3 regions of the Comamonas sp. E6 genome follow, and region 3 is predicted to be linked to each of the others. Evidence: predicted binding sites of a transcription regulator. Region 3 holds the regulator's gene; each other region holds the start of a gene.

Region 1 (3,274 bases), on a different contig from region 3:
TGTGGGCGAGGAGTCACTGTCGGCTGGTGTCTGGTATGTGTCCATAGACTTTCAGCTGTTCGCCGCGACCGTGCTGTTGCTGGCCGGAGTGCGCTGGCTGCAACAATGGGCGCTGAAGCGTTTGGGTGCTACGGCCATGAAGCGCTGGTGGCCCTGGGCTGTGACTGGCATGCAGGGGCTGGTGGTTGTGGGGACGGCAGCTTCGTTGCTGAGCTTCAATCTTGATGCAGACCTGGATGTCTGGGCGATTTATTTCATGGGTGCCTATGGCATCGGCATGATGGCCTTCTGGGCAGTGGCGGCAGACAAGCGCCTGACGGCCTGGAGCTGGGGCCTGCTGATTGCTGCTCTGATCATCGGCGCGCTGGTCTATGAGTGGCGCGACCGCATTTTTCTCGCCGGCGTGACCGCGATGCTGCTGATCGTTTGCATGCGTACCGAGGTCATTGCCCGCTGGCAGGGTTTTGCGCCGCTGCGTCGCCTGGGAGAGATTTCCTACTCGGTATTCCTGATTCACTTTTCCATCTGCCTGCTGGTCAACGCAGTGGTCAACCATTTCTGGCATGGTTCGGTCACAGCCGCCGTGGTGGGCATCCCGTTTGCCTTTGTGCTTTCACTGACTGCCGGCTACGCGCTGTATCAACTGGTGGAGCGCCATGTTTCGTCATGGAGTCAGGCCCTGCGCTGGCAGGCAGGCTTGATTGGCGCGGGTCTGCTGACCACCATGCTGGCCGGCTTGCGCTGAGTCTGATCCAGACAACAAAAAAAGCAGCTCCGGTGAGCTGCTTTTTTGTTGGGTGAGCCGGTTCAGCGATGGAGCTCGCCCGCGCTTTCGGGCTGGAACTCGATGGCATCCACGCGCACGGTTACCTGACCGGTAGGGCTGGGCATCTTGAACTCATCGCCCACCGACAGGCCCAGCAGGGCGATGCCTACTGGCGCAAAGATGGAGACCTTGTCGGCGCTGCCATCCATATCCTTGGGGTAGACCAGTGTCAGCGTATTGGTCTTGGCGATCTCGAGAATGGTGAAGCGCACGGTGGAGTTCATCGTCACCACGTTGGCGGGTATTTCTGCGGGGTCGAGTACATCCGCGCGGTCCAGCTCCGCCTCCAGTGCATCACGGCCGGGGAACTGGCTGTTGTTCTTTTCCAGCAGCGATTCAATGCGATCCAGGTCCAAGGAGGACAGAGTGATATTGGGCTTGCGCTCCATGTAGTAACTCCCTTGCGAGATGGTGTGGTTGGCGCTTTGGCGTTGCGCAAACGGACAAAAGCCCGGGCAACGGTGTTGTCCGGGCCAAGGCATTCAGTGAAAGGCACCAACTTGGTGCATTGAAGGGATTGTCGGCGCTGAATCGCAAACTGCCAAGCCATCTCGCACTCACTGAGTGCGGATTGACTTTGAACTTGCTCTAGTTAATGGAGCGTGCTAAGCCTGTAGAACAATGGGCGCAGTCATTTTCTATCCAGATCTGACTCACTCAACCCTCACCGTATTGACCGGGATGCAGCCATGGTCAGTGCCCATTTCTTGCAATGAATAACTGTATTTATGTACAGTTGTTTTATGAAGAAACTTGCCTCATCCTCTGGACTGGAATCCATTCGGACCGATGTGCCGGTGCGGCTCATCAAGGGGCGAGGGGCTGCCAGCCAGATCACGCACCGGTTTGCACGGGAGCTGCGCCAGGGTTTCGATGACGGCTGGGGCAAGTCCGAACAGGATGAAGGAAGCGAAGAGGGTGAGGAGGTCAAGACCTGGTGCACCCATCTGGAGTGGGAGCGGGCCAAATCAGCCCTGAGCCGCCATGAATCGCCCGATCTGCCTTTTCATCTGGGGCTTAATCCCTATAGAGGATGCGAGCACGGATGCATCTATTGCTATGCCCGGCCCACGCATGGCTATCTGGGCTATTCGCCGGGTCTGGATTTCGAAACCCGGCTGATTGCCAAGCAGAACCTGCCCGAGGTGCTGCTCACCGAGTTATCCCGGCCCAGCCATGTGGCGGCCCCCATCATGCTCGGCTCGGTCACGGACTGCTACCAGCCTGTGGAGCGCGAAGTCGGGTTGACGCGCCGCGTGATAGAGGTCCTGGCGCAGGCCAGGCATCCGTTTTCCATCGTCACCAAGGGCAGCGGCATCGAGCGCGACCTTGATTTGCTGGTGCCGCTGGCACAGCAGCATCTGGTGGCCGTTTATGTGACGCTGACCACCTTGCAGCCCGAGCTGGCCCGGCAGCTGGAACCACGCGCAGCTGCGCCGCATCGACGGCTGCGCATGATTCGGACCCTGAGCGAGGCAGGCATACCCGTAGGCGTCAGCCTGGCACCGCAGATTCCGTTCCTGAACGACGATATGGAGCAGGTGCTGGCTGCAGCCAGCGAGGCCGGTGCAAGACAGGCTTTTTATGCAGTACTGCGTCTGCCGTGGGAAGTGGCTCCGCTGTTCAATGAATGGCTGATGCTGCACTATCCCGAGCGCGCCCAACGCGTGATGGAGCGTGTGCGGGATCTGCATGGGATCAGCGAAGCGGGCAGAGCCGACGGCAAGGTCTACAACAGCAGGTTTGGCCAGCGCATGAAGGGAACGGGCGCCTGGGCCGATATGCTGGCGCAACGCTTTGCACTGGCCTGCCGCAAGCTTGGGCTGAATCGTGAGCGTGTGCAACTGGACTGCGATCAGTACCATCATTCCTTGCTGTCGCCGCAGCAAAGTCTTTTCTGATGTTTTGTCTCAGCCCGTTGCGTGCCGACTCGGAACGGGTCGACGCAGCGAGCTGCAGCTGCCCGGTTGCAAGAAGCCGGAATCTGGCGTGACTCCGGCCTTTTGGACACCTGAACTGACTACTGAGCTTGGTAATCAATGGACTTGAGCAAGGCCTGCTGGCGCTGATAGGCCTTCTGCAGTTCGCTCATAAGTGCTTCCGGGGTCGCGTCGGTGCCCGACTCCATGCCCATGTCCCTGAGCCTGGCTTCGAGCTGGGGCTGCTTGAAATACTGCAGCGCGATCTCTCTGACCTTGGCCTGCACATCGGCGGGGATATCCGGGCGCGACCAGACGCCGAACCAGCTCACCTCGGAAAGTTGCGGGTAGCCCAGTTCCTTGAAGGTGGGCACATCGGGCAGTTGCACCATGCGCGTGGGGTAGTTCACGGCCAGCGGCTTGACCTTGCCGGCCTTGATCAGCGGCAGGGCCGTGGTGAGCCCGTCCATCATCAGCGGCACATGGCCGCCCATCAGGTCACTGAGCGCCGGAGGGGAGCCCTTGTAGC
Region 2 (3,274 bases), on a different contig from region 3:
GATTTGCCGGCACTCAGGCCCACGCGCAGGGCGGATGGGGAATCAGGGGGTTGCGAAGCAGTCAGCACGTGGGTCCCTCCGGTGTAAGAAGCTGTTTCCGCCGCAGGCGGGCGGGGACCGGGTGGCCGCCTCAGTCCTCGTCCTCGCTGTCGGGTGCAGGGGAGTATGGGGCATCGCGCAGCACGCGTGAAGCCACGCTGGACGAAAAGCCGCGCGACGCCAGAAAGCGCAACTGCCTGGCCTTTTCCTTGAGGTCGACGGGCACGCTGCCAAAACGCTTGCACCACAGCTCGCGCGCGCGCTGCAGCTCGCTGCCGCGCAGCTGCTCGCCCGCCTGGCGCACGGTCTCGTCATCAAGCCCCTTGCTGCGCAGATCATGCACCAGACGCGCTGCGCCATAACGGCCGGCCTTGCTGCGCAAGACAGACTCGACCACGCGCTCCACGCTGATGAAGCCCCGCTGCTCCAGCTCGTCGAGCACGGCATTCAGATCGTCGCCCTCCTCCACATGGGCGGCCAGCTTGCGCTGCAGCTCCAGCCGCGAATGCTCGCGCTGCGCCAGCAGCTTGAGGGCGCGGCCCTTGAGTGAAAGTTTGGCAAAGCTCACGACGCATCTCCAGAAACAAAAAGGCGCAGGACGAACCTGCGCAAAGATGGCAAACCTTTTGAGCAATGAGGCCCGCACTCAAACACTGGCGCTCACCAAGCCAGGGACATCAAGCAGGGGCCGCACCCGCAGCGAGGATGTAGTCCCCTTTCGCGAAAGGCGCATGGCGCCTCAGGGTGACTGAATCAACCTTCAATCACGCCGTCCTTGTCCACCTTGCCCTTGCCGCCCTTGGCAGGCTTGGCTTCGGCAGCCGCAGCACCGTCCACGGGCAGCAGCTTGATGCCCAGGCTTTCGCGAACCTTGTTTTCGATCTCAATGGCCAGCGCGGGGTTCTCGCGCAGGAATTCACGCGAGTTGTCGCGGCCCTGGCCGATTTTTTCGCCGTTGTAGGCATACCAGGCACCGCTCTTTTCCAGAATCTTGGCATTCACGCCCATGTCCAGGATCTCGCCTTCGCGGCTGATGCCTTCGCCAAACAGAATGTCGAACTCTGCAGTCTTGAAGGGGGGCGAGACCTTGTTCTTCACGACCTTGACCTTGGTTTCGTTGCCGATGGCCTCGTCGCCCTTCTTGATGGTGCCGGTGCGGCGGATATCCAGACGCACGGAGGCATAGAACTTCAGCGCATTGCCGCCGGTGGTGGTCTCGGGCGAGCCGAACATCACGCCGATCTTCATGCGGATCTGGTTGATGAAGATGACCATGCAGTTGGTCTTCTTGATGGTGGCCGTCAGCTTGCGCAGGGCCTGGCTCATCAGACGGGCCTGCAGGCCGGGCAGGGCATCGCCCATCTCGCCTTCGATTTCGGCCTTGGGCGTCAATGCGGCCACCGAGTCGATGACGATCAGGTCAACGGCACCCGAACGCACCAGACTGTCGCAGATTTCCAGAGCCTGCTCACCGGTGTCGGGCTGGCTGATCAGCACGTCGCTGAGGTTCACGCCCAGCTTCTGGGCGTAGCTGGTGTCCAGCGCATGTTCGGCGTCGATAAAGGCGCAGGTGCCGCCCTGCTTTTGCATCTCGGCAATGACCTGCAGCGTCAGCGTGGTCTTGCCCGAGGATTCGGGACCGTAGATTTCGATCACGCGGCCACGGGGCAGACCACCTACGCCCAGCGCGATGTCCAGACCCAGAGAGCCGGTGGAAACGACCTGAATGTCTTCGATGGCCTCACCTTCACCGAGCTTCATGATGGTGCCCTTGCCGAACTGCTTTTCGATCTGGGCCAGGGCTGCAGCCAGGGCTTTGGCTTTTTCGCTGTTGGCGTCGTTGGTCTTGGCGATGGCGTTCATATCAGGCTCCGAAGTAGGTGAATGACTGTCTGTGGCCAGTCCTGTTTTTGCATTCAGGCTGGATGCTTGAACAGTAGTTTAGATGCGGATACTGCAGATTTATTTAAATATTTAGTCAGTTTGCCTTACTATTTATCCATGTCAGAAATCGCCCCTGTCACCCCGCCCGCCGATGCCTGGCGCCAGACCCATCTGGGCCGTTTGCTGGGCCATGCCATGCGCCGCTTCGATGCGCGCGTGCTGCAGCTCATGGCGCGTGCAGTGGAGGTGCCGCTGGCGCTATCCAATCTGGCGGCGCGCGACAAGGTAGGAGCGGCCCATATCCACATCACGCGCCATCTGTCGCTGGCTGGCGACCGGCTCACCGATCTGGCCGACAAGGCCGGCATGACCAAGCAGGCCATGGCCGATCTGGTGGCGCAGTGCGAAGCCTGGGGATTGGTCACGCGCGAGGCCGACCCGCATGATGCGCGCGCCAGGCGCGTGCGCTTCACCGATGCGGGTCTGGCCTGGCTGCAGGCTTTTCACGACGCCGTAAGCCAGGCCGAGGCCGAATTTCGCGAAGCCGTGGGCGCGGATGTGGCCACCGTGGTCGCGCTGGGCCTGGAAGCCTATGCCGAAGGCTACTGAGATTCTGTATTGACGCCTTCTTGACGCCTATGAGCGGCTGTCGAGAATTGCCCCGAACGGCCATGAGCCATCCCTACAATGGCAGCAAAAGTGCAAACAGGCACACATAACAAGCAGGAGACACACATGCGCATACTGATTGCCGAAGACGACCAGGTGCTGGCGGATGGCCTGCTGCGCACGCTGCGCAGCTCGGGTGCCGTCGTCAGCCATGTGGCCAACGGCAGCGAGGCCGATACCGCCTTGCTGACCAGCAGCGAATTCGATTTGCTGATTCTCGATCTGGGCCTGCCAAAGGTGCACGGCCTGGAAGTGCTCAAGCGCCTGCGCGGGCGCGGCGATGCGCTGCCGGTGCTGATTCTCACGGCCGCCGATTCGATCGAAGAGCGCGTACAGGGCCTGGACTATGGTGCGGACGACTACATGGCCAAGCCGTTTGCGCTGTCCGAGCTGGAAGCGCGCGTGCGCGCCCTCACGCGTCGCGGCATGGGCGGCGCCAGCTCCACCATCAAGCATGGCCCGCTGGTCTATGACCAGACCGGCCGGGTCGCCACCATAGACGGCAAGATGGTGGAGCTGTCGGCGCGCGAGCTGGGCCTGCTGGAGGTGCTGCTGCAGCGCGCGGGCCGCCTGGTCAGCAAGGACCAGCTGGTGGAGCGCCTGTGCGAATGGGGCGAAGAGGTGAGCAACAACGCCATCGAGGTCTATATTCACCGCCTGCGCAAGAAAATCGAGAAAGGCC
Region 3 (3,274 bases):
AGGCTGGTGTCTTCACCGGCCTTTTTTGTTTTTGAAGCTCGCGCTCCCGGCCTTCAGGCTGGCATCAGCCCGGTGCAGGAAAGCTCCACCAAGGATGGCGTTGCAGCCATCAATATTCATAGCTGCCTACGCCTAAATTCATTAGATTTCAAACCAAAACACCATAAATACTCTTTATTAACACAGACCAGCAGCTCTCATAATAAGAGCATCAACCCAATTCGCGAGGCCAGCCCATCAGCTCCAGCATCAGGCTGATTCTGGCCTTGGCCGCCGGCAGGCTGCTCACACGGCCATCCCCCGCTCTCTCGGCCTGCACCACCTGCCCCTCCTCGCACCGGGTCGTGATGCGCAAAGCCATGCCTTGCGCCTGCGCCCAGTCCAGGGCTGCCCCCAATGCCTGATGGACCGTGCCATTTCCCGTGCCGACCACCACCACGGCACGCACGCCTGCCGCATACCAGGCCTGCATCACCGCCAGCGCTACGGCACTGTTGCAGCCCGCATGGCTGTGCAGCAACTCCACCTGGGGCCATTGACCTGCGGGCGGTAAAGCGATTGCAGGCAAGCCAGCCGCAGCAGCCCTAGGCAGCCCGCCCGTTGCCCAGCGCACCCGTCCCTCTTCCACCCAGCCCTGCGGGCCGGTGCCACTGCCATCAAAGGCATCCACACGGTAGGGATGCACCTTGCGCACCTGGCGCGCACTGAACACCCGGCCCGCCACCACGGCAAGCACACCGCGGCCCGCAGCCTGCATGTCGGCCGCACAGGCCACGGCATCGCGCAGATTGCCGGGGCCATCGGCCGAGATGGCTGTGGCCGGGCGCATGGCACAGGTCAACACCACGGGCTTTGCCGGGTGCAGAACGCATTGCAGAAACCAGGCGGTTTCCTCCAGCGTGTCCGTGCCGTGGGTAATGACGATGCCGCTCACATCATCACGCGCGAGCAACTCGGCACATCGCAGTGCGAGTGCATGCCAGGTCGCGTGATCCATATCCTTGCTGTCCAGCTGCGCCAGCTGCTCCGTCTGCAGCGACGCAGCAGCAACGCGTTCCAGGTCCGGCACGGCCTGCAGCAGCTGGGCCACGCCCAACTGGGCCGCACGGTAGCCCACACTGGTGCCAGCCTGCTCGGCGACACCGGCAATCGTGCCACCGGTGCCCAGGATGACGATATTTTTGTCACGTTCCACTTGCAGTCCTCTTCAAACTGATTAAAAATACAGGTACTGGATGAACACACAGTATTCATCATCGATCGATCAAGGAATGCCCATGGACCACCCCAAGCTCACTCCCCGCCAGCAGCAGATTCTGGACCTCATCCAGTCCAGCATCGCTCGCACGGGTGCGCCCCCTACCCGGGCCGAGATTGCCAGCACCTTCGGCTTCAAGTCGGCCAATGCTGCAGAAGAGCATTTGCAGGCACTGGCCCGCAAGGGCGTCATAGATCTGGTCAGCGGCACATCGCGCGGCATTCGCCTGCGCGCCGATACCGTGCGCACCATCAATGCGGCACGCGGCACCAGCTTTGCGCTGCCGCTCACGGCCCTGGCCCCGCTAGTGCTTCCTCTGGTCGGCCGCGTCGCTGCCGGCTCGCCTATTCTGGCCCAGGAACATATCGATCAGAGCTATTCGGTCGAGCCCAGCCTGTTTGCCGCCAAGCCCGACTACCTGCTCAAGGTCCGCGGCATGTCCATGCGTGACGCGGGCATCATGGACGGCGACCTGCTGGCGGTACAGGCTACGCATGAAGCGCGCAACGGCCAGATTGTGGTGGCCCGCCTCGGTGACGACGTGACCGTCAAGCGCTTCAAGCGCACGCCTCAAGGCATCGAGCTGCTACCCGAGAACCCCGACTACAAGATCATTCACGTCGATCCTGAAGAGCCATTCGCCATCGAAGGCCTGGCCGTAGGCCTTATCCGCAACAGCATGTTCATGTAACGGGCAGACGGCGTCCCTCCGTCCATGCAGCGGAGGCACCGAGCCTCTTTCCCTCTCAAGCCCAGGTGGTAGGCGCGAAGCCGTTGAGCTTCTCCCTGGGCGGAGCTTTGCCTGAAGAACGCAATCCTGCCTTTATCCATGCCGCAAGGTCATCAAAGGAGTTGCCAAATGGGATTCGCCACATCACTGCAGTCTTTGACACGCCGGACCCTGAAAAGCCTGTCGTCCATGCAATCTTTCCCCCCGGACTTGCGGTGCGGCGAGGACGGCGCAGCCGCCACGCAGCCTGCTTCCCTCAATGCCCGTGGGCCGAAGGCAACGCGGATCGGCATTCCTTTCATGCGCGCCAACCGCAGCTGCGGCCGTCTCGCCGGCCATGCGCTTCGCATTCAGTCCGTTGCAGCCGCCCAGCTACATGTGCCGATGACCGCCGAACCTGCGCAGGTCGGCGCTCCGCGACTGCTCAAGATCGTGCAGCGTGAGCCGCACAGTCAGCCCGAATGCCTGCTGATCTCGGGCCGCATGGCCGATGTCTGCGCAGCGCTGGAGCGTATGGCACTTCATGAGCAAACAGCCCCGCAAGTCTGAAAGCACAGTGAGGTTTGACGGCCTGCACTTATGCGGCCCCGAGCCCGACCCGCAATAGGCCTGCAGGCGGAGCAACAAAGCTTCCATATGCATCCAACAGGAAGCCATTTCAGCGCTCTTGGCCCATTGGCTGGCAGATATGACGCCAGACGACTCTGCCAGCAGTGCATAGGCGAAAAACTCGATATCGCCAAAGCAGACCCTCTGCCTTGGCGCCGAACGATCTGGATCGCCATGTAAATTTTTTACTGATGCTCTGCAGGAGCCTGTCCGCCGAAACGCATTTCGCACAAGCCTCGCAGCCTTCTAAACTCCTTGTCAGGCGCGAATATGCGTCAGAGCGGATACCCGGATCAGGGTATTGCGGCACCTCTTCGACAGTGGAAACATTCATATACACATGTCAACGAGGGCGTCTTATGAGTGCCTACCGCAAGCTCTTGCAGCACATACAGGCCAAAGACGCCAATGGGAACCTGCGCCTGATTCTGGTCTATCAGAGCTTTGATGAGGTCGACATGCCGCATGGCGTCTCCATACGCCCGTCTGCCATTTACTTTGAAACTGCCGATCACCAGGAGGTCAACTGGCTCAATCCACAGCAGTTCGAGATAGAGGCCACTGGCGAAATCCTCAATCGCGTTCCCCCTTCGCCCGAGGAATGAAACAACTCGACGCGATCGACCCCGTTACAGAGTCTTACCTCCTGTCTACAACTCTGCTGCATTCAAGAACTA

Evidence for each region. The regulator LexA, encoded in region 3, represses DNA repair genes until DNA is damaged. The targets are predictions, from matches to a motif close to ACTGTATNNNNATACAGT.
Region 1: CSE6_RS17825 (PA0069 family radical SAM protein) is a predicted target of LexA. The motif match lies at 1,546-1,563, and genes of this name have one in related genera.
Region 2: recA (recombinase RecA) is a predicted target of LexA. The motif match lies at 1,960-1,977, and genes of this name have one in related genera.

What each region holds. Positions count from the first base shown of each region.
Region 1 covers NZ_BBXH01000020.1:17,939-21,212, forward strand. The annotation lists gene CSE6_RS17815 (acyltransferase) at 1-745, shown strand, start outside; gene rnk (nucleoside diphosphate kinase regulator) at 808-1,215, opposite strand; gene CSE6_RS17825 (PA0069 family radical SAM protein) at 1,570-2,727, shown strand; gene CSE6_RS17830 (tripartite tricarboxylate transporter substrate binding protein) at 2,847-3,274, opposite strand, start outside.
Region 2 covers NZ_BBXH01000007.1:246,063-249,336, forward strand. The annotation lists gene CSE6_RS05435 (hypothetical protein) at 1-68, opposite strand, end outside; gene recX (recombination regulator RecX) at 131-607, opposite strand; gene recA (recombinase RecA) at 793-1,902, opposite strand; gene CSE6_RS05450 (MarR family winged helix-turn-helix transcriptional regulator) at 2,041-2,532, shown strand; gene CSE6_RS05455 (response regulator transcription factor) at 2,659-3,274, shown strand, end outside.
Region 3 covers NZ_BBXH01000009.1:71,693-74,966, forward strand. The annotation lists gene CSE6_RS08540 (asparaginase) at 212-1,195, opposite strand; gene lexA (transcriptional repressor LexA) at 1,278-1,949, shown strand; gene CSE6_RS08550 (hypothetical protein) at 2,178-2,537, shown strand; gene CSE6_RS08555 (hypothetical protein) at 2,957-3,202, shown strand.